DNA from 4 places in the Comamonas thiooxydans genome. Region 4 is predicted to be linked to each of the others. Evidence: predicted binding sites of a transcription regulator. Region 4 holds the regulator's gene; each other region holds the start of a gene.
The links. The regulator sigma-54, encoded in region 4, starts transcription at its own class of promoters, with help from an activator protein. The targets are predictions, from matches to a motif close to TGGCANGNAANCTGCTTT.

Region 1: the regulator sigma-54 is predicted to act here: its motif matches at 2,124-2,141, upstream of CTR2_RS20110 (BMP family protein).
Region 2: the regulator sigma-54 is predicted to act here: its motif matches at 3,425-3,442, upstream of CTR2_RS00575 (ammonium transporter).
Region 3: the regulator sigma-54 is predicted to act here: its motif matches at 2,221-2,238, upstream of hmpA (NO-inducible flavohemoprotein).

What each region holds. Positions count from the first base shown of each region.
Region 1 is NZ_AP026738.1:4,331,021-4,336,591, reverse strand. It holds gene CTR2_RS20125 (LysR substrate-binding domain-containing protein) at 1-781, shown strand, start outside; gene CTR2_RS20120 (GatB/YqeY domain-containing protein) at 889-1,335, opposite strand; gene rpsU (30S ribosomal protein S21) at 1,519-1,731, opposite strand; gene CTR2_RS20110 (BMP family protein) at 2,238-3,287, shown strand; gene CTR2_RS20105 (BaiN/RdsA family NAD(P)/FAD-dependent oxidoreductase) at 3,379-4,653, opposite strand; gene CTR2_RS20100 (acyl-CoA thioesterase) at 4,847-5,326, shown strand; gene cobA (uroporphyrinogen-III C-methyltransferase) at 5,384-5,571, opposite strand, start outside.
Region 2 is NZ_AP026738.1:128,336-133,906, forward strand. It holds gene CTR2_RS00560 (GntR family transcriptional regulator) at 1-229, opposite strand, end outside; gene CTR2_RS00565 (C4-dicarboxylate transporter DctA) at 238-1,578, opposite strand; gene cls (cardiolipin synthase) at 1,824-3,269, opposite strand; gene CTR2_RS00575 (ammonium transporter) at 3,479-4,711, shown strand; gene CTR2_RS00580 (hypothetical protein) at 4,738-5,058, shown strand; gene CTR2_RS00585 (glycerophosphodiester phosphodiesterase family protein) at 5,173-5,571, opposite strand, start outside.
Region 3 is NZ_AP026738.1:5,463,434-5,469,004, reverse strand. It holds gene CTR2_RS25420 (aminotransferase class V-fold PLP-dependent enzyme) at 1-38, shown strand, start outside; gene CTR2_RS25415 (FKBP-type peptidyl-prolyl cis-trans isomerase) at 130-540, shown strand; gene norR (nitric oxide reductase transcriptional regulator NorR) at 541-2,127, opposite strand; gene hmpA (NO-inducible flavohemoprotein) at 2,287-3,465, shown strand; gene CTR2_RS25400 (DUF3297 family protein) at 3,886-4,131, opposite strand; gene CTR2_RS25395 (DUF445 domain-containing protein) at 4,284-5,571, shown strand, end outside.
Region 4 is NZ_AP026738.1:5,615,255-5,620,825, reverse strand. It holds gene lptB (LPS export ABC transporter ATP-binding protein) at 1-115, shown strand, start outside; gene CTR2_RS26170 (RNA polymerase factor sigma-54) at 261-1,862, shown strand; gene CTR2_RS26165 (S41 family peptidase) at 1,866-3,455, opposite strand; gene CTR2_RS26160 (aspartyl/asparaginyl beta-hydroxylase domain-containing protein) at 3,721-4,644, opposite strand; gene CTR2_RS26155 (DUF711 family protein) at 4,778-5,571, opposite strand, start outside.

The DNA.
Region 1 (5,571 bases), 1.3 Mb from region 4:
TACACGGCGGGTCGCTGTCACGGAGCAGGGCGAGCGCGTCTACCACTGGGCGCAGCGCATTCTGGACGAGGTCGAGCATCTGCTGCAGGAGGTGGATGTGACGCGCCGCCAGCCGCGCGGCCTGCTGCGGGTGTCCACCAGTTTCGGCTTTGGCCGCAATGTGGTGGCGCCCGCGCTGTCGCAGCTGATTGCGCAATATCCGGCGCTGCAGCTGCGCCTGGAGGTGTTTGATCGCATCGTCGATGTCGCGGCCGAGGGCTTCGATCTCGATGTGCGCGTGGGCGACGAGATTGCGCCGCACCTGATTGCGCGGCATCTGGCCGACAACCATCGCGTGCTGTGCGCTGCCCCGGCCTATGTGCAGCGGCGTGGCAGTCCGCGCACGCTCGACGAACTGGCCGCGCATGACTGCCTGGTCATCAAGGAGCGTGACCATCCCTTCGGTGTCTGGAAACTGCGCTCGGGCAATCAGGAGCGCAGCGTGAAAGTGACCGGGCCGCTGTCCACCAATCATGGCGAGATGGCCGTGCAATGGGCCCGTGACGGCCATGGCATCGTGCTGCGCTCGCTCTGGGATGTGGCGGCTGATCTGCAGGCCAGCAGCCTGTTGCAGTTGCTGCCCGAGTGGCAGCAGCAGGCGAATATCTGGGCTGTCTACCCGACGCGGCTGGAGCGCTCGGCCAAGGTGCGGGTCTGCGTCGAGTTCCTGCAGGAGTTCTTCAGCAAGCAGGCTCCCACGGGATTCAGGAATGCTATTAAAAAAGAAGCTGCTATCGCTTGATGTACATGAATTTCAGATTCTTTTTAATCTGAAAGATATGCAAAGCAAGCGCAAGCAGCTTCTGTTTTTGAGCCTGATGCCGCATGGCAGCTCAGGCCGGTGGCCAATTACTTTGTCAGCGCGGCCTTCACGGCAGCGGACACCAGGCCCATATCGGCCTTGCCGGCCAGCTGGGTCTTGACGGCGCCCATCACCTTGCCCATGTCGCCGGGGCCGGAGGCGCCCAGTTCGGCCACGATGGCCTGCACGGCCGCGGTGATCTCGGCTTCGCCCATGCGTTCGGGCAGGTAGACCTTGAGCACTTCCATTTCGGCCTTTTCCACATCGGCCAGATCGCTGCGATTGGCGGCTTCGAAGGCGGCGATGGAGTCCTTGCGCTGCTTGATCAGCTTGTCGACGATGGCGATGACGGCTGCGTCGTCGAGCTCGATGCGCTCGTCCACTTCCTTTTGCTTCATCGCGGCCTGCAGCAGGCGGATGGTGCCCAGGCGTGCGCTGTCCTTGGCACGCATGGCGGTCTTCATGTCTTCGGTAATCTGGGCTTTCAGGCTCATGGCTTTCTCCTTGGGGTTGGCGAATGGTGGTGCGCAGTGTGAACGACGTTGACTATCCATTCGCAGGGAGGTCACTGCGCAGCAAGGCAAGCTGATGCAGTGGCCAGAAAACAAAAAACCCGCGCCTGGCGTCCCGAGCGCGGGTTTGCGGCTGTTTTAAGGCCGACTGGTCCTAATCAACGATTAGTACAGCTTCTTAGGCAGTTGCATGCTGCGAACGCGCTTGTAGTGACGCTTCACGGCAGCAGCCTTCTTGCGCTTGCGCTCGGCTGTGGGCTTTTCGTAGAACTCGCGAGCACGCAGATCGGTCAGCAGACCCAGCTTTTCGATGGTGCGCTTGAAGCGGCGCAGGGCAACTTCATAGGGCTCGTTTTCTTTGACGCGGATGGTAGTCATTTAATTTCCAGATATATCTGTGCTGACAGAGGGTTCTCGGGAAGATCGGGCCTGAGAGCCGTGAACAGCGGTTTCCCCGCCACTTTTTAACTAGTATGGCCGACGGGGTAATGCCAGCAAAGTCGAGCATTATAGACCAAGACTTGCGCTGTGTCCCGAATGGCGTGCGAAGCGATCCGACGCCGGCCAGGCTTGCGCGGTTTTGCGGCTGCAGGCGGAGCGCTGCCCAAGGCCTGATCAGGCACCGTTATTGTGCCTTTGCGCCTCTCGCCGCGCTCAGGTCGCGTGCATTGCGGAGCGCGGCCCGATGCGCGATGTGCAATGCAAGAGCATGGCGCTGCCCAGGCAGCAGGCCAGCCGGGCCGGGCGCTGGGGTTTCTTGGGAGTATTGTGTGCACGAAAATTGCATACAGTTTGGAGGCCTTATTTCGTGACCGAGGTCAAGGAATAAGCGGGTTTCGTGCCTGTGCGCGTCGCTGTCTTTCCGTGTTCAAGGAGCTTCCATCTTGTCCAGCGCTTCTCATTCCTCATTTATTTCGCGTCGCCAATGGATGGCTTCGGCCGTCGCCGTGCCGGGCTTGCTGGCATTGACGGCCTGTGCCGGCAGGGCCGGAGTTTCCGGGCCTGCCGCACCCGGCGGTTCCCTGGTGGTGGGTGGTCTGTTTGCGGGCTCGCGTAGCGACAAGGGTTTTATGGAGGCCGGCTGGCGCGGTCTGGAAAAGGCGCGCCAGGAGCTGGGTGTGCAGACCCGTTTTCTGGACGGCATGGCGCCCAGGAAGGAGTTGCTGGTGCCGGCTCTCGCGCAGCTCGCGGAGCAGGGTGCGCAACTGGTGATTGCCCATGGTGGGCAGAACAACCAGGCCGCCGCCGAGGTCGCGGCGCGCTTCCCCAGGACCCAGTTCGTCGTGACCCAGGGCGCGGTGCAGGGGAGCAATCTCTGCAGTTACGACGTGCTGCAGGAGGAGTCGGCCTATCTGGCCGGCGTGCTGGCGGCGCTGAGCACCAGGACCGGCGTAGTCGGCCATATGTCGGGTATTCGCGTGCCCCCGGGGCTCAAAGGGCGCGCCGCCTATGCGGCCGGCGTGCGCGATACCGACCCCAGGGTCAAGCTGCTGACGAACTTCTCGGGCGATCAGGACGACAACGCCTTGTCGCACCGCATTGCCAGGGCCCAGATGACTGCCGGTGCCGATGTGATCTTCACCATGCTCAACTCCGGCCGCGATGGCGTGACGCAGGCCTGCCGCGAGGCGGGCACGCGCCAGATCGGCAATGTGATCGACTGGACCGCGGTGGACCCGCAGGTGTTTGTCGCCTCGGCCTGGGCCGATGTGGGCATTGGCGCGTTCTTGGCCGTCAAGGACATGCAGGAGCGCGGCGCGCCCGGCCCGGGCATTCGCAAGATCGGTCTGAGCGATCCGGCAGCCGTGCGTCTGACCATGGGTCAGGGCGTGGCAGCCGCCGTGCGCGAGCGCGTGGCCAGGGCGTCGGCAGCGATTGCCTCGGGGCAGCTCAAGGTTCCCGAGCACTATGAAGGCCAGGAGTTTTCTGCCTGACCGGATGGTGTGCTGCGCAGGAGCGCGGCAGCAAAAAAGGATGGTTCAACCATCCTTTTTTCATGGCGGCAGGCGCTTCGGTTCCAGTCGCTCAAGCCATGACTGACTGCTTTTCCGCCATGGCCTGGGCGCAGGCGGCGGCACTGGCCCAGGCCCACTGGAAGTTGTAGCCGCCCAGCCAGCCGGTGATGTCCACCACCTCGCCGATAAAGTACAGGCCCGGCCGGCTCTTGCACTCCATGGTTTGCTGGGACAGCACCTTGGTGTCCACGCCGCCCAGCGTGACCTCGGCTTTTTTGTAGCCTTCGGTGCCCGTGGGGGTGATCTCCCAGCGCGACAGCTGTTCGGCCAGTCTGGCCAGGGCCTTGTCGCCGGCCTCGTTGATGGGGCGCTGCAGCTCGGGCATGCGGCCGACCCAGGCATCGGCCAGGCGGGCGGGCAGGTGGGCGGCCAGCTCGTTGGCCACCAGCTTGCGCGAGTGGAGCTTGGCCTGGGCCAGCACCTCGGCCAGATCCACGCCGGGCAGCAGATTGATCTGCAGCGGGGTGCCGGGCTTCCAGTAGCTGGAGATCTGCAGTACCGCAGGGCCGGAGAGGCCGCGATGGGTGAACAGCAAATCCTCGTGGAAGCTCATGCGCTCCTTCTTGCTGCCGGTGCTGATTTCCACGGGCAGGGCCAGACCGGCCAAGCCCGCGTAGGGCTGCCAGCCTTCGCCGTCGAAGGTCATGGGCACCAGGCCGGGCGTGCGCTCGATCAGCGGCAGATCGAACTGCTGGGCCAGGCGGTAGCCGAAGTCGGTGGCGCCTATCTTGGGAATGCTCAGGCCGCCGGTGGCAATGACCAGATTGGCGGCCTGCACCAGGCCGCGATCGGTTTCAACTTGATAGCTGCAATCGCTTTCTGTGTCAGGGGTTGACGGCGAAAACACTACTTTCTTGACCTGGCAAGGCTGCCAGCGCTGCACGCCGCCCGCCGTGCACTCGGCCAGCAGCATGGCGATGATGTCCTCGGCCGAATGGTCGGCAAACAGCTGGCCCTTGTGCTTTTCGTGGTGGGCAATGCCGTGTCTGTCCATCAGCGTGATGAAGTCGGCGGGTGTGAAGCGCGACAGCGCCGAGCGGCAGAACTGAGGGTTCTGCCCCACAAAATGCTTGTGCGGCGCACGCACGTCCAGATCGCGGTTGGTGAAGTTGCAGCGTCCGCCGCCCGAGATGCGGATCTTCTCGGCCACCTTGGGCGCATGATCGATCAGCAGCACCTTCAGGCCCTGCTGGCCGGCCTGGGCCGCGCAGAACAGGCCGGCGGCACCGGCGCCGATGATGATGGCGTCAAAAATCTGGAAGGGGACCTGTGGGGTGGAGGACACGGCGGGCAGGGCGCTGAAGCACGAACAACAAAGCCGGTCATTGTCCCAGATGGCTGGTCACTGGGGTTTGAGGGGCTGACAAAGTCCCGAAATGCGCGGATCGTGATGCCTGTGCAGCCGCCAGCCCGTTGTCCTGTTGGGATATGCGGCAAGCGTCTGCATGTGCCATGGATCACTTCTAGAATCGCGCCCCATGAATACACCATCCCACCAGCTGAGCATGACCGTGCTCATGTCGCCTGACATGGCCAATTTCTCCGGCAATGTGCACGGCGGCGCCATCTTGAAACTGCTGGATCAGGTTGCCTATGCCTGCGCCAGCCGCTATGCGGGCCGCTATGTCGTGACGCTGAGCGTGGATCAGGTGATGTTTCTGCAGCCCATCCATGTGGGCGAGCTGGTGACTTTTCTGGCCAGCGTGAACCACACCGGCAAGTCGTCCATGGAAATCGGCATCAAGGTGATTGCCGAGGAGATTCGCAGCCAGGTGGTGCGCCACGTGAACAGCTGCTTCTTCACCATGGTGGCCGTGGACGATGACAAAAAGCCTGCCCCCGTGCCCCCGCTGCAGCTTGAAACCGACGAGGAAAAGCGCCGCTGGAACGCCGCCATCGTTCGCAAGGAACTGCGCAAGGAGCTGGCCGAGCGCTTCGCCGAGACTCGTACTCCCTGAGTCGGGACGGCGCTTGCCGCTCTCCCGGGCTGAGCGACAGCCCGGGGCGCTCCTGGATCAGGCCGCCGCAGACTGCGGCAAGGCCTGGGGCTGGTTCTGCCAGGCGGCGATGCCCTGGACCACATCGCCTACGACGATGATGCTGGGGCTGCCCAGCTGATGGTCGGCAATGCTCTGCGGCAAATCCTTCAGGAAGGTCAGCGCATGGCGCTGCTGCGGCAGGCTGGCATGCTGGATCACGGCCA
Region 2 (5,571 bases), 430 kb from region 4:
CCATGGCCTCGGCAGCCGAGGGCTGGACCACGTACCAGCCCCTGCGGGCCTGGACCTGGACAAAGCCGCGGGCCTGCAGTTGCATCAGCGCTTCTCGCACCACGGTGCGGCTGACGTCGAAGTTGTTGGCCAGCTCCTGCTCTCCCAGTCGTTCGCCGGGGGCCAGTTTCTGGGCCAGGATGGCTTCGACGACGCGTTCCGCGATGTGTTGTGGAGAGGCAGGAGTCATTGCTGGCTTTAATGGCTGGACTGAGGGATGGGGACTACGACAGGCGGCACGATAGCAGATGCATGGTCTTCTTCTTCGGTCAGTGGCTCGGCCTTGCCGTCAAGTACCGCATGGGCACGTTCGCGGTCGATGTCGCCTTCCCAGGCTGCAATCGCCACAGTGGCCACGCAGTTGCCGATCAGATTGCCCAGAGCGCGTGCAATGCCCATGAACCAGTCCACCGACAGCACCAGCACCAGGCCGATCGCAGGGATGGCGGGGATGGCATGCAGGGTGGCGGCCAGCACCACGATGGCCGAGCCCGGTACGCCGTGCGCGCCCTTGGAGGTCACCAGCGCGATGGCCAGAATGGTCAGCAGGTCGGACATGCTGATCGGGGTGTTGGTGGCCTGGGCGATGAAGACCGCTGCCAGTGTGATGTAGATGGAGAATGCGTCCAGGTTGAAGGAGTAGCCGGTGGGAATCACCAGGCCCACGGTGGAGTCGCGCACACCCATGTTGCGCAGCTTGGCCATGATCTGGGGCAGCACGCTGTCGGAGGAGGTGGTCGCGAAGACGATGGTCAGTTCCTCGCGCAGATAGCGCAGCAGCTTGATCAGGCTGAAGCCCGACAGACGCATCACCAGGCCCAGCACCACGAACACGAAGAGCAGCACCGAGACGTAGAACAGCGCCACCAGCATGCCCAGCTGCTTGAGCGAGCCTATGCCGTACTGGCCCACGGTGAAGGAGATGGCGCCCAGCACGCCCAGAGGTGCCAGCTTGATGATGATGCCCATGACCTTGAACAGGGCCATGGACAAGGTGTCCACCAGTTCGGAAACAGGCTTGCCGCGCTCGCCCAGCATGGTCAGCGCGCAGCCGAACAGCACGGCGAACAGCAGCACCTGCAGGACGTCGCCCTTGGCGAAGGCTTCCACCACGGTGGTGGGAATGAGCTTCATCAGGAAGTCCACCGTGCCGCCGCTGGTCAGCTTGTCGGCATTGCTGGCATAGGCTGCCATGGCCGAGGCGTCGAGCTTGCTGGTGTCCACGTTCATGCCAACGCCGGGTTCGAAGACAAAGGCCAGCACCAGACCCAGGCCCAGGGCGATGGTGGTCAGCACCTCGAAATAGATCAGGGCCTTGACGCCCACGCGGCCTACGCGCTTGAGGTCGCCTGCACCGGCAATGCCGTGCACGACAACGCAGAACACCAGTATGGGGATGATCATCTTGATGAGCTTGATGAAGCCATCGCCCAGGGGTTTGAGTTTCACGGCCCATTCAGGGGCCAGTAGTCCGGCGAGCACACCCAGTATGAGTGCGATCACCACCTGTCCGAACAGTGATCTGACAAAGCGGCGCATAGTCGTCTTTCGCAAGTTGTGGAATCTTGTATGCAAGTTGTCTGCAACTTGCATACAAGAATGTAGGCAAGCGAAAGGCGTGCCAGCAGAGGGTATTCCTGCAGATTTGTGTAAATTAGGGGAGGATCAGCCCTGACTTTCACGTATGAAATGAAGCGGCGTTCCGCCTTGGTGCGACAGGAGGCGCCAGTGTGCACGCGCGTGGTGCGCGGGCGTTCGGCATGCCCAAAGCCAGGGCATGGCGCTTACAGCAGCGGGCTCAGGGCGCCCAGCAGGTTGTCCCAGATGCGCTTCCACCAGGGTGCCGAATGCACCTGTGCCAGCGTCACCACATCGGATTCGTGCAGATAGCTCTGTTGCCGATGCCGGATGGCCTCGGTGATAGCTTCGTCGTGCAGCAATACATTGTTTTCGAAGTTCAGGTCAAAGCTGCGCAGATCCAGATTCGTGGAGCCGATCAGGCTGACCGATCCGTCCAGACACAGGGTCTTGGCATGCAGCAGGCCGGGGCGGAATTCGTGGATATGGACGCCGGCGCTCAGCAGCCGCCAGTAATGGCTGCGGCTGACGGCACCGACGATCCATGAGTCATTGCGGGCGGGCAGGATCAGCGTGACCTGCACCTGGCGCAGCGCGGCGGCGCACAAGGCATCGAGCACCGTGCTGTCGGGCACGAAGTAGGGGGTGGAGATCACGACCTCGCGCTGAGCACAGGCCAGTAGGCTGGCAACCAACTGGGGTGTTGAGCGTGCTCTTTCCGTCGGCCCTTCGGCAATCGCAACGGCATGGAAGCCGTCGGCGGCAGCGCCGGCCTCGGCCTCGATAGCCGGTGGTGCAAGGCTCGCATCGGACTGCGCCCAGTCGCTGGCAAAAGCCTGCTGCATCTGCATGACCACGGGGCCCTGCAGGCGCAGCATGATGTCCACCCAGGGGGCATAGCGTGCCTTGATGTGAAAGCCCTCGTCGGCGCAGTTCTGGCTGCCGCAATAGTTGATCCTGCCGTCTATGAGCGTGATCTTGCGGTGGTTGCGCAGGTCGATGCGGCTGGTCAGCATGACCTTGAACAGATTGCTGATGGGCAGGGCAACCGCCAGGTGCACGCCGGCCTGCCGCATCTGCTGCCACAGTGGCGAGCGCGTCAGGGCACGCGATCCCAGTCCGTCGACCATGGCCCGGCAGGTTACGCCGCGCTGCGCGGCACGCATCAGGGCATGGGCCACATCGGTGCCGGTCCCGTCGTCCAGCCAGATGTAGTACAGCACGTTGATCTCGTGGCGTGCGGCATCCATGTCGGCCAGCATCTGCGCACGGGCATGTGCGCCATCGCGCATCAGCTCGGCCTTATGGCCGGGCAGCGGTACAAAGCCGTTGATGGACGAGGCATAGCGGAAGGCCGGCAGCCATTGATCGGGAATGGCGGGCCGTGCCTGCGGCATGGAGCCGGGTGCGGGCGCAAGGGCGCTGCCCTGGGTCTGGCAGAACTCGCGCACATTGAGTCTTCTGCGGCCTGGTACACGGCCCAGGGCTACTTCCCCAAACAGGTAGTACAGCAGGCAGCTCACATAGGGCAGCAGCACGATGACCATGAGCCAGGCCAGCCGCACATCGGGCCGCATGTCTCTGCGCAGCAGGATGCGCAGGCCGAAGCCGGCAATCAGCAATACATGAAGAGTCAGCAGCAGCCAGGTCATGAATCAGTGCGGCAACGATGGATCTTGTCGAGCATAACGGGCTCTGCTCCAAGCACAAGCTGCAAGCCGTGATTCATAGGCAGCGAGCTTGAACTCATTGATGAGAAGGCGCGGCCTGCTATCAGTAGTGCAGCGACAGAAGACCGGCATGGCTCTGGCATGGAACCTGCTTCCTTTTTTTGTCAAAGCAAACAAGCAGGGGGGAGTGCATGGAAATGGTGCCATTGACTGCCATCGACAAGGCAGATACCGGGTGGGTCATGGTTGCGTCGGCGCTGGTCCTGCTGATGACCTTGCCGGGCATCGCCCTGTTCTATGCGGGGCTGGTGCGGCGCAAGAATGTGGTCAACACCATGGTGGCCGTGTTCGCGGTGGCCTGTGTGGTGACCCTGACCTGGTTCGGTCTGGGCTACTCGCTCGCATTCACCGCCGATTCCCCCTGGCTCGGCAATCTGGGGCGCGCCTGGTTTGCATCCTTGCACCTTGATGGCCGGCGCAGCGTGATCTCGGTCAGCCACCTGGCGCCGCATCTGCCCGAAGCGGCCTATGCCCTGTTCCAGGCCGCATTCGCCATCATCACCACCTCGCTGATCGTGGGGGCCGTGGTAGAGCGCATGAGCTTTGCGGCTCTGCTGGTGTTTGCCGCGCTGTGGAGCGTGGTGGTCTATGCGCCCGTGGCCCACTGGGTGTGGGAGAGCGGGGGCTGGCTGAACCAGCTGGGCGCACTGGACTTTGCCGGCGGTGCCGTGGTGCATGTGAATGCGGGCGTGGCGGCACTGGTCTGTGCCTTCATGATGGGGCGCAGGCGCGGTTACGGAACCGAGCCATTCGAGCCGCACAGCCTGGGCTGGACGGCCATGGGCACGGCCTTGCTGCTGTTCGGCTGGTTCGGCTTCAACGCCGGATCGGCCCTGTCCGCCGATGGGCGCGCAGCGCTGGCCTTTGTGGTCACGCTCGTGGCGGCTGCGGCCGCCGGTCTGGCATGGATGGTGGTGGAGTGGCTGGTGCGCGGCGCTCCGACCTTGCTGGGCCTGCTCTCGGGCATGGTGGGCGGACTGGTGGCTATCACACCGGCCGCGGGCTTTGTGCAGGTGGGCAGTGCGGTGTGGATAGGCCTGATTGCGGGCGCCGTCTGTTTCTGGGGCGCAACCTGGCTCAAGCGCCGGCTGGGAGCCGACGACTCGCTCGATGTGTTCGGCGTGCATGGCGTGGGCGGCATTGCCGGCTCCATCCTCACGGCGGTGTTTGCCGATCCCCTGATCGCGGGCACGAGTGCCACGGTGCTGAATCAGCTGATTGCGGTGGCGGCGGTGGCTGTCTACAGCGGCGCTGCCACGGCCGGGGTGCTGGTGCTGATCCGTCTGCTGATGCCGTTGCGGGTGGATGCCGTGCAGGAAATGGAAGGCCTGGATATCAGCCTGCATCTGGAGCGTCAGCACTAGTGATCCATCAAAGACAGGAGCGGTGTATGGAGGACAGCGAGCGAGTGGCGGTGGCCGCACATCTGCATGTGGTGTTGCGCCGCAAGACGGGCCGGGTGACCGATACCGAATGGATGGCCTGCAATCAGGCCTATGCACAGGCCATGGCGGCTTTTGCGCTGGAGCATGCACGAGAGCAACAGGATGAGGAGCTGGCGCGCCTGGCCCGGCGTCTGCAGGACAGCTGGAGCGGCGACATGCCCCGGCATGCAGCGCCTGCCGAGACCGCTCAGAGCGATGGCTCCGTCACCGCCAAGGCCGCCGAGATACTGCGCACCTCGGCACGCTATATCGGCGGGCTGCGCTGAGGCACAAGCCGGATCCGAGGCCGGGACGGCCTGGCGCCACGGATCACAATGCCTGTGACCCGTGACGGTCCGCTGCAGCACGCCGGCGCAGGCTGTGTCGGCAACAAGCCTGGCCTATTGCTTTTTCAGCTCGGCAATATAGGCATCGCGGGCCTTCACGCCATCGGCCGTGAAGTCGGTGAACACGCCGTCAATGCCCAGGCGGTAGTAAGCCAGGTATTCCTGCAGCGGGTAGCCCTTGAAGATGCCCGCGAGCCGGCTGGCCTCGCTGCGGAAGGTGAAGCTGTGCACCACCAGACCGGCCTTGTGCGCATTGGCGATCAGGCCGGTGTCCTTGAGCGTGTTGACGTCCTTGAGGCCCGCTCCGTCCTTGTAGGGAGCGACGGAATGGGCCAGCACCTGGGGCTTCCAGGGGCCGATGCCGTCGGCATAGGTCTTGATCTCGGCCAGGCCTGCCGGCGTCTGCATGACCGCGAAGGTGCGCGCATCGCCTGCCAGCGTCCAGCTATAGGG
Region 3 (5,571 bases), 150 kb from region 4:
CCAAGGCACTGGACGATATCGGCATTGCCCGGATCTGAGATAGGTGCGGCTTGCGGCATTGCTGCCGTGACATTTTTTTCGACCCGACTTCGTAATAAAGTCGGGTTTTGTTTACTCAGTGCATCCGATATGAAAAAAGCAATCTCCGTGATCGGGTTTGTATTTGCTCTGGGCGCTGGCGCAGTGGTTCATGCTGCGCCGGTCACTACCGCCAGCGGGCTGATCTATGAAAGCCAGGTCGAAGGCAGCGGGCCCAGTCCCAAGGCGACGGACACCGTCAAGGTGCACTACCGCGGCTACTTCCCCGATACCGGCAAGGAGTTCGACAGCTCCTATGCACGCAAGCAGCCCATCGAGTTCCCGCTCAATGGCGTGATTCCCTGCTGGACCGAGGGCGTGCAGAAGATGAAAGTGGGTGGCAAGGCCAAGCTGACATGCCCCCCCGGCATAGCCTATGGCAGCCGTGGTGCAGGCCGTGCCGTTCCCCCCAATGCCACGCTGAACTTCGATGTGGAGCTGCTGGGCATCCAGGGCCGCTGATCAAGGCCTGTCGATCTCAAGTCGCTTGGCCAGGCGCTGCAGATTGGCGCGATCGAGCTGCAGCTCGCGCGCTGCGGCGGCCCAGCTGCCCCGGTGGCGGGCCAGGCTGGAGCTGACCAGCTGGCGTTCATAGGCGCTGACGGCAGCGCGCAGACCGGCCTCGGGCGCTGCCGTTGCGGTGGCCGGGTCCATGGACGCGGTGGCCTGTGCGGCGGCAGGCGCCTCGACCCGCTCCCAGAGATCGGCAAGTCCCAGGGTCACGATGCGCAGTCTGGTTCCCGCGCGGCCGGCGCTGCCGTCATTGCGGCTCAGGGCCCTGAGCACGGCGCGGCTGATGCAGTGCTCGAGCTCGCGTACATTGCCGGGCCAGCTGCGATTGAGCAGGGCCGCCTGTGCGGCCGTATCCAGGCGAAGGCCGCCGAGCCTGAGCCTCGAGCGGTTCTCCTCGAGGAAATAGCCCGCCAGCTGCAGCACATCGCTGTCGCGCTCGCGTAGTGGCGGCACGGCGAGCGGATAGACATTGAGGCGGTGATAGAAGTCCGCGCGCATGCGCCCGGCGCGGACCTCCGCAGCCAGGTCGCGGTTGGTGGCGGCGATCACGCGCACATCCACATGATGCTCCCGGTCCGAACCCAGGCGCTGCAGCTGGCCGCTTTGCAGCACGCGCAGGAGCTTGGCCTGCACGGGCAGCGAGAGTTCGCCGACCTCGTCCAGGAACAGCGTGCCCTGATGCGCCTGCTCGAACTTGCCGCTGCGCTCGGTCAGTGCTCCGGTGAAGGCCCCGCGCACATGGCCGAACAGCTCGCTCTCGACCAGGTTGTCGGGCAGGGCCGCGCAGTTGATGCTGATCATGGGCTTGTCGGCACGGCCCGACTGCGCATGCACGGCCTGGGCCACCAGTTCCTTGCCGGTGCCGGTTTCGCCGGTGACGAGCACGCAAAGATCGCTGGCGGCGACCAGGGCAATGTCTTTCTGCAGCTGGCGCATGACGGGGCTTGCGCCCTGCAGTCCGCGCTCCGGCGGCGCGGCCGCTCTGGCCGAGCCGGTGGCGCCGCGCGCGAGCTGGGACAGCTGGTGCACGCGCTCGGCCGTGGCCACGGTGGCTGCGGCCAGATTGCTGAAGGCCTGCAGCATGGCCAGCGCCGCGGGGTCGGCGAACCGGCCCGGCTCCAGCGCGTCCAGCGTCAGCAGACCCCAGGGCAGGCCGCCCAGTTGCAGCACGCAGCCCATGCAGTCATGCACATGCAGCTCGCTGATGGCCTGGCCTTTGTGCGCCACCAGCCCGTCATAGGGATCGGGCAGGGGACTGTCGGGTTCGAAGCGCATGGCCTGGCCGGCTGCCAGCAGCTGGGCAAAGCGTGGATGCTCGCCCAGGCGAAAGCGCCGGCCCAGCGTGTCCGGCATCAGGCCGTCGATCGCCATGGGGCGTAGCCATTCGCCTTCGAGCTTCAGCAGGGCGACGGCATCGGCGGGCAACAGATTGCGCAGTGCGGCCAGAAGGCGGCGCAGACGTTCGCGCTCGGACAGGTCCTGGGCCAGATCGGCTATCAGCGGGCTGACGGCGTTGAGAATGTGAGATGTTGTCATAACGACATCGAATGGTGTCAATGGGACAGCAATTGATTGATGTCATATTGACGCATGTTTTTGCAAGCCATTGTTTTGCAATGGTCTTGTTGCTGGCACGCCGTTTGCATTTATTCGCTCAAGCCTTGCAGCTGGCAAGGCAGCAACCAGGAGATTTGCATGCTTACCGAACGTCAACGCGAGATCGTCAAGGCCACCGTACCGCTGCTGGAAACCGGCGGCGAGGCGCTGATCACGCATTTCTACCAGACCATGCTGGGCGAATACCCCGAGGTGCGCCCGCTGTTCAACCAGGCGCACCAGCAAAGCGGTGCCCAGCCACGCGCTCTGGCGCACAGCGTGCTGATGTATGCCAAGAACATTGACCGCCTGGAAAACCTGGGCAATCTGCCCGCCCAGATCATCAACAAGCATGTGGCGCTGCAGGTCCAGGCCGAGCATTACTCCATCGTCGGTGCCTGCCTGCTGCGCGCCATTCGCGAGGTGCTGGGGGCGGAGATCGCCACGGACGAGGTGATCGCCGCCTGGGCCGCCGCCTATCAGCAGCTGGCCGATATCCTGATCGGTGCGGAGCGCGCGGTGTACGAGCAGACTGCGGCAGCCGAAGGTGGCTGGCGCGGTGCGCGTGCCTTCAAGTTGGTGCGCAAAGAGGCCGAAAGCGCCGAGATCACGTCCTTCTATCTGGAACCCGTGGACGGCGGCGCGGTGATCGCCCATCAGCCAGGTCAGTACATCGGTCTGCGCGTGGTGGTTGACGGCCTGGAGCAGCGCCGCAACTACTCGCTGTCGGCGCCTGCCAACGGCAAGAGCTATCGCATCAGCGTCAAGCGCGAGGCCGGCGGCAAGGTCTCCAACCATTTGCACGACCAGTTGCACGTGGGCGATACGCTGGAGCTGTTCCCGCCCGCTGGCCATTTCACCTTGCAGGCCAATGCCAAGCCCCTGGTGCTGATCAGCGGCGGTGTGGGCATCACGCCCACGCTGCCCATGCTGCAGGCCGCGCTGCCCACGGGGCGCGAGATCACCTTCATCCACTGCGCGCGCGATCGCGGCGTGCATGCCTTCCGCGAGAAGATCGATGCGCTGGCTAACAGCCACGAGCAGCTCACGCGCCGCTATTGCTACGACCAGGCGGGAGCCGGCGACGAGGTCGACGCCCAGGGCCTGCTGAGCACTGACCGACTGGCCCAGTGGCTGCCCGAGTCGCGCGATGCCGATGTCTACTTCCTGGGCCCGCGCGGCTTCATGCGCAGTGTCAAGCAGTCGCTGCGTGAACTCGGTGTGCCCGACGCCCAGGTGCACTACGAGTTCTTCGGCCCTGCGGAAGCTCTGGCCTGACGGTATCGCACCCCCTGAGCGGTTTTGCCTAGGCGGCCCACCGCTTCCCCTCTCTCTACGCGCTGCGCGCTAGGGGTGGGGGACGACACCCTCGCTGGGGCAGCCCTCGCTGGGGCAGCCCTTGCTGCGGGGCGGCGGGGCCGCCCAGGCTCTTGCTCGGCGTCCCTCGTTTTGGGCGCGCCGGTTTTGAGCGCTGTGATCTGCAAACAAATGGATGCTCATGAAAAAAGAGCTGCCTGCGCTTGGTAATGCTGAGTTTCAGTGCATAAAGCATCTGAAACCCTTGCAGAACCAGCGCAAGCAGCTCTTTTTGCTGAGGCGGCGACTTGGCTAATTGCTCTTTGAATTGGGCGATTGCCAAGTGAGAGACAACGAGCAAGGGCCTGGGCGACCCCGCCCCGGCGCAAGCGCCTCAGGGGGTCAACGGTAATACGCTTCGACCGTACCCTTGAGCTTGATCAGCAGGGGCTTGCCCTTGCGGTCCAGGGTCTTGCCGGCGGGCACCTTGACCCAGCCTTCGCTGACGCAGTATTCCTCGACGTCAAAGCGATCCTTGCCGTTGAAGCGGATGCCGATGTCGTGCTCGAACACGGCGGCCACATGGTGGGGGCTGCGAGGGTCAACGGACAGATGGTCGGGCAGTTCGGGGCGGGTGGCTTCGGTCATGATTTTTCGAGAGTCAGGGAATACAAGAGCGCTATTTTCGGTGCAATTGCAAAAGCCTGTCTCCTGTTGTCGCAATGGCGCATGACAGGCAATGCGCCGTCATCAGTACCGCAGGCATAGGCGAGCCGGCCCGACTCGCCTATGCTGGAGTCATGCTCACCGAAGAACAACGCCTGTCCCTGCAGCGCGCCAAGCGGCTGCCGCTGATTTTGCTGCTGCTGGTGACAGCCGGCTTCATTGCCACGGCGCTGGCGGGCTCGCGCTGGGGACTGGAGGGCCAGGCCGTTCCGCTATGGCTGGTGTGTCTGCGGGCCATCTGCGAGGCCGCCATGGTGGGGGCGCTGGCCGACTGGTTTGCGGTCTCGGCGCTGTTTCGCCATATTCCGCTGCCGCTGGTGGGGCGGCACACGGCCATCATTCCGCGCAACAAGGATCGCATAGGCCGTAACCTGGCCACTTTCGTGCGCGACAAGTTTCTCGACGCGCCCTCGCTGGTGGCTCTGATCGAGCGCAACAACCCGGCCCAGGCGCTGGCGGACTGGCTGACGGCTCCCGCCAACAGCCAGCTGCTGGGCAGGCAGGTGGCGCGGCTGGCGCTGGCGGCGCTGGAGATGGTGCAGGACAAGCAGGTAGAGAAGTTTCTGACCCAGTCGCTCAAGGCCGTGATGCAGCATGTGGATCTGTCGCGCGCGGCGGCATCGCTGCTGTCGGGGCTGACGGCGGGCGGGCGCCATCAGGAGGTGCTGGACGATGTGCTGGCGCGCATCAGCAGCGTGCTGCGCCAGGAACAGACCCATGTGCTGATCGCGCAGACCATCGTGGTCTGGCTCAAGCGCGAGCATCCGATCAAGGAAAAAATGCTGCCCACGGACTGGCTCAGCGACAAGGGGGCCAGCGTGATTGCCAGCGCTCTGGACAGCCTGCTGCAGGATGTGGCCCAGAACCCCGGCCACCGTTTGCGCCAGGCCTTCGACAACTCCATACAGCGCCTGATAGACGGTCTGCAGAACGACCCCGCCTACGCCGAGAGGGTAGAAAAACTGCGCAACTATCTGCTGCATGACGAGAAGCTGGCCGTCTATCTGCGCGAGCTATGGGCCGGCTGGCGCGCCCGGCTGGAACGCGATCTGGCCGACGAAAACTCGGCCATGGCACGGCGTGCCGCCGTGATGGGGCGCTGGCTGGGGCAGGCGCTGGCGCATGACGAGGCGCTGCGCAACTCCATGAACGAGCGCCTCAAGCGCTGGGCGACCACGCTGGCACCCGATGTTTCGCAGTTCATCGCCCGCCATATTGCCGACACGGTGCAGCGCTGGGATGCCGAGCAACTGGCCACGCTGATCGAGGCGCATATCGGCAAGGATCTGCAGTACATACGCATCAACGGAACGCTGGTGGGCGGGGCCATCGGCTTGCTGCTGTTTCTGATCTCGCATGCCG
Region 4 (5,571 bases):
CGACCACGCCTTCATCATCAGCGACGGCCATGTGCTGGCCGAAGGCACGCCCGAGGAGATCGTGGAGAACGCCGATGTGCGCCGCGTCTATCTGGGCGAACATTTCAGAATGTGATGACCTCCACGCTCCCTCACTTTGTGTGGTCGCTGCCCCCAGAAGGGTTCCTGACCGGCTGCGCCGAGGCTTGCCTTGGGGCAGCCCGGCGGCAAACCCATGGCACTGCGCGCGTTTGCAATGATTGTCTGGGAGCCGCGCCTCGATGAAGCCAGGTCTCTCGCTACGCGTTTCGCAGCATTTATCGCTGACGCCGCAGCTGCAGCAATCCATTCAGCTGCTGCAGCTCTCCACTCTGGAGCTGGCGCAGGAAGTCGAGCAGATGCTGGTCGACAACCCTTTTCTGGAGCGTGCGGGCGATGAGGCCGAAACTACGGGTGATGCTCCTGCAGATGTAGCTGCTAGCGTTAATGAATACAGCACTTCAGATGGAATTCATGCTGAAAAGGAAGCATCGCAAGCGCAATCAGCTACTGAAACAGTAGCGGAAGCACCAAACCCCGAAACCCCTGAAACGCTGAACTGGGAGGCCGACGGCATGGACGGCCAGGACGGGGAATGGGGCGGCGAATCCAGCAGCGAGTGGGATACCCCCTCGGCCAGCAGCTCCACGCGCAACCGCGATGGCGATGACGAAACCGATGCCATCGATCTGGCGCGCGAGCACCAGAGCCTGACCGACTTTCTCCATCGTCAGGCGCTGAGCCTGCATCTGGGCGCGGCGGACATGGCGGCACTGCGCTTTCTCATCGAGTCGCTCAGTGACGACGGCTATCTCGAGGATTCCCTGCAGGAGCTGGCGCAGAGCCTGGCCGGCGACGACCTCGAAGAGCGCGAGGAGCTGGAGCAGCACTTTGCCATTGCGCTGAAGCTGCTGCAAAGCCTGGAGCCCGTGGGCGTGGGCGCGCGTGATCTGGCCGAGTGCCTGCAGCTGCAGCTGCGCGATCTCATCCGCACCGCCGAGGATGAGGGCACGACCGAGGCGCATATGAACCGGCTGCTGCTGGCGCAGGCCATCTGCGCGCAGCCCATGGACCTGCTGGCGCGGCGCGATCTGCGCAAGCTCACCAGCCTGTGCGGCGCGCGCGAGGAGCAACTGCGCGAGGCCATGGCCCTGATCGCCAGGCTGGAGCCGCGTCCGGGGCGCCGCTTTGTCGACGTGGAACGCCATATCGTGGTGCCCGATGTCATCGTGCGCCCGGTGCGGGCCGGCTCGGGCCGGGCGGACTTTTCCGTGCAGCTCAACCCCGAGGTCATGCCGCGTCTGCGCGTGCATGACATCTATGCCAGCGTGCTGCGCCGCCACAAGAACAGCGACGGCCATGCGGCGCTGCAGCAGCAACTGCAGGAGGCGCGCTGGTTCATCAAGAACATCCAGCAGCGCTTCGACACCATCTTGCGGGTCTCCGAAGCCATCGTGGAGCGGCAGAAGAACTTCTTTGTGCATGGTGAGCTGGCCATGCGACCGCTGGTGCTGCGCGATATCGCAGACACGCTGGGCCTGCACGAGTCCACCATCAGCCGTGTGACCACCGCCAAGTACATGGCCACGCCCCAGGGCACCTTCGAGCTCAAGTATTTCTTCGGTTCGGGCCTGGGCACGGAAACCGGCGGCAGCGCCTCCAGCACGGCCGTGCGTGCGCTGATCAAGCAGTTTGTCGATGCCGAAGATGCCAGGAAGCCGCTATCGGACGCCAAGCTGGCCGATATGCTCAAGGAGCAGGGCATCGAGTGCGCGCGTCGCACCGTCGCCAAATACCGCGAGCAGCTCAAGATACCGACGACCACGCTGCGCAAGGCGCTCTAAGACTTAGTGCGGCAGCAGCAGGCGGTTGTTGCGTGCCGGGTTGCGCCGGAGCGTAAGAGGCGCAGCATTCGGATCAGGGCTGACACTGCGCTTGCGGGCTGTGGCAGCAAAAGGCTGAGCGGGGCACAAGCCCGTGCTGATATGGTTCATGGCGGCAGCCAGCATGCCTTCCTGCGGGTCACCCAGTGCATGGTCTAAATCATCGGGCACGCTGCAACCGGGCACATAGCGCTGTGTTGGACCATTGCCCGGTGTAAAACCGTCGGCGTAGTCGCCAAAGCCTTTGGCATTGATACCGGCAAACTCGATAGGGAAGTAACTGATGCCGCAGTTGTCCTTGGCCGTAAAACCATAAGGCTTGCCGCAGGTCGTGCCTCCAATCAGGATGACTTCCACATCCACACCGCGCAGGCCATTGATCAGTGCCTCACTGGCCGAGCACGTGCCCGATTGCGCTAGGACATACACCCGCTTCAGGTTGAGTGTGGGCAAGGGCTGAATATTGCTGCATTCGTTGTTGATGGGAAAGCAGGAGCTGCCATAAAACGGCGTCACCTGCGTTTCTGCGCTGCGGCGTGCGTTGTATTGCAGCGTCTCGAAAGTCTTGCCAGCCGTTTGCGTGCTGCCCGCAATCATGGTTGCCAGCTCTGCAGCGATGAACAGAAAACCACCGCCGTTGTAGCGCAGATCCAGCACTAAATCGCTCACGTTCTGGTTGCGCAGATTGGAAATGGCGGTGACCAGCTGACCTTCGGCGGGCAGCACATGGTCATTGAAGACGATGTAGCCAGCACGTGCACCGCTGTTTAGCGTGAGCACTCGCGACTGCGGCACCGGGGTGTTGGTGATATTGGTGCTGGTCAGATTTTGCACGGGCAGTTGCGCGCCGCCGCGCTGTAGGATGAAGTTGTGCGTGACGCCCAATATCTCAGGGAACAATCCGGCATTGAGCACATCCACCCCATCGGCATCGGGCGCATCGGCGGAGACGTCATCGATCGAGACCAGGGTGTCGCCACGCTTAAAGCCCGCCACATCGGCTGGGCTGCCGGGCTCGATATAGGCGATGCGCAGGCCCCGTGGCGGTGTGGGGCTGGCCATTCGCCACTCGATGCCGTGACTGGGCGCAGTGGCGTTTTCGGAGACCGATTGCCATAGCTGCGTGGGATACATAAAGCTGAACTGGTCGCGCCGGGCACCGGATTCGGTAATGGCAGGCGTCAGCAGTGCATCAAAGTAATTGCTCAGGTCGGTGTAGTAGTAGCCGCTGCTGAAGCTGGCTGCGCCAGGGTCTACAGCTGGGACCTCTTCGCGCCACAGATAGGCTTCATCAAAGTAGGTGCGCAGCCAGCGCTTTTCCGTGTCCAGCGTAGCGTTGCGTAGCGGGGTATCGGCCAGGATGTTGTCGGGAGAGCATTGCTGGGCAAAGCTGCTGGATGTCTCGGCCGGGTTTGGGGGCGGGCCAGTGTTGTCTGGGTTGCTGCTGCCTGGGCTATCGGTAACAGGACTGTCATTCACGCCCCCGCCGCAACCTGCAAGCAGGCTCAGGCACACTACGCCACACAGGGCAACGCCACGGATTGAACTCGACATCGAAAGCTCCCTCGGCTGGATGTGGAATGCCAATCCCATCCGATATTTTAGAAACGGTGCCGCGAATTATTACCACCAAATGCCGAAAGTCACTATGCGCAAGTCAAGCCAAAAGGCGTGTCGTGATTTGTCTGCCGCTGTATCTGATTTCCGTGACCGGAGGTGGTTTATGGCTTGGATAGTCCTATCTATCCTCTCGAAGGATTGCGTTGGGCAACAAAAAAGCCGCTGTGCAATGCATCAGCGGCTTTTTTGATGGGGCGGCCTAGTTTGGTATCAGCCACCAGATAAACCAGACCAGCACGCCGATCATCAGTCCGAACTTGAGGATCTTGTAGAAGGTCGGATTCCAGTCGCGGAAGGCGCGGCGGTACTTGCCCGCATAGAACGAGATCTTGAACAGCTTGCTGATCATGCCGCGCGGATCGCCTTCGTTGTTGGGCGAGCTGGCGGCGGCCACCACGTTCTTGCCCAGCCAGTGATTGAGCCATTGCGCAAAGCCATTGGTCATGGGGCGTTCCACATCGCAGAACAGCACGATGCGGTTGCCTTCCGAGCGGTTCTCGGCCCAGTGCATATAGGTCTCGTCGAAGATCACGCCTTCGCCTTCGCGCCAGCTATAGGGCTTGCCGTCGACCTCGATCATGCAGCGGTCGTCGTTGGGGGCCAGCACGGCCAGGTGATAGCGCAGCGAGCCCGCATAGGGGTCGCGGTGCAGATTGAGCTTGGCGCCGGGCGGCAGCTCGGCAAACATGGCGGCCTTGACGCTGGGAATCGACTTCACCAGGGCCGTGGTCTTGGGACACAGTTCCATGGCCGAAGGGTGGGCATCGCCGTACCACTTGAGGTAGAAGCGCTTCCAGCCGGTCTTGAAGAAGGAGTTGAAGCCTGCGTCATCGTTGTTGGCGGCGGCCTTGATCTGCATGTTCTTTTGCAGATTGACGGCTTCCTCGCGGATTTCACGCCAGTTGGCCTGCAGCGGTGCCAGTTCGGGGAAGGTGCTGGTGGGCAGGTAGGGCGTGCGCGGCACCTTGCTGAACATCAGCATGAAGACATTGAACGGCGCCGTGAACGTGGAGTGGTCAAACAATTGCTTGACCACCTTGTGGCGCACCTTGCCGCGCAGATGCATGTACAGCCCGCAGCCAAAGAAAAGCAGCACCAGTGCCAGAACGATAATTTTTGCCATAAGGGCCAATTTTACCGGGGGCACCCCGGCGGTCACCATGGGGGCAGGTCAAACAGAACCGGGGTAGGGGAATATCAAAAGCAATAGCTGCCGGCGCTTGACGGCCAAGCGCAGCAGCCCGCTTGTTAAATGTTCAAGGCAGAGCCAGCACGGCGCAGTTGCACAGATCCGCGCTCTCGAAGCCCGTTTTGTCGCCGGCTTTGAGCCCGGGCACGGGGAACAGGCGCACCGTCAGCGGCTTGTTGAGGCGAAAAGCCATGGTGCCCGTATCGCGCATGACGGCGGCGATCTGCTCGGCGCTGCTGTCGCCCGGCACAGGCACGGTATCGAGGCCGATGCCGCAGACGCTGCTGTAGGTCAGCAGGGCGCGGATATCGAATTCGTCATTCAGACTGGCCTGTGCCAGGCCTTGGTCCTCGGTCACGGCCAGCATCAGGCCGCTGAAGCCAATCTGCGTCACGCCGCTGACCGATTTGAAGACGCGGGTCAGCAGGGCCGAGGCTTCCACCGTGCCGCTGGCACCGAAATAGGGCACGCCCAGCAGTTGGTAGACATCGACCATGGAGGCGCAGGACTTGGACGGCGCGGCCGAGGTGTCCATGCCCGCGATATGCCAGCCCTCGGCCAGTTTCACGCCGTCGGCACAGCGCTGGATGGCCGTGGCATGCTCGTTCAGGGTCTGGCTCAGGCGCTCGAATGCGAGCCTGAACCACGCCGCGTGATCGAGCTGCAGGCGCTGCTGCTGCAACTCCTGCAGTTCCGCCACCATGAGGTCTGGCGTTTCCAGACCCAGCACCAGGGCGCCGTGGTGCTGGCCGCGGTGGTAGCTGGCCGGGAAATAGGGAATGCCGGGTGCGCAGTTGAAGTTGACCGTGAAGTTGAAATTGCCTTCGCCGCGCGGCGTGGTGCGCGCGATTTGCTGAATCG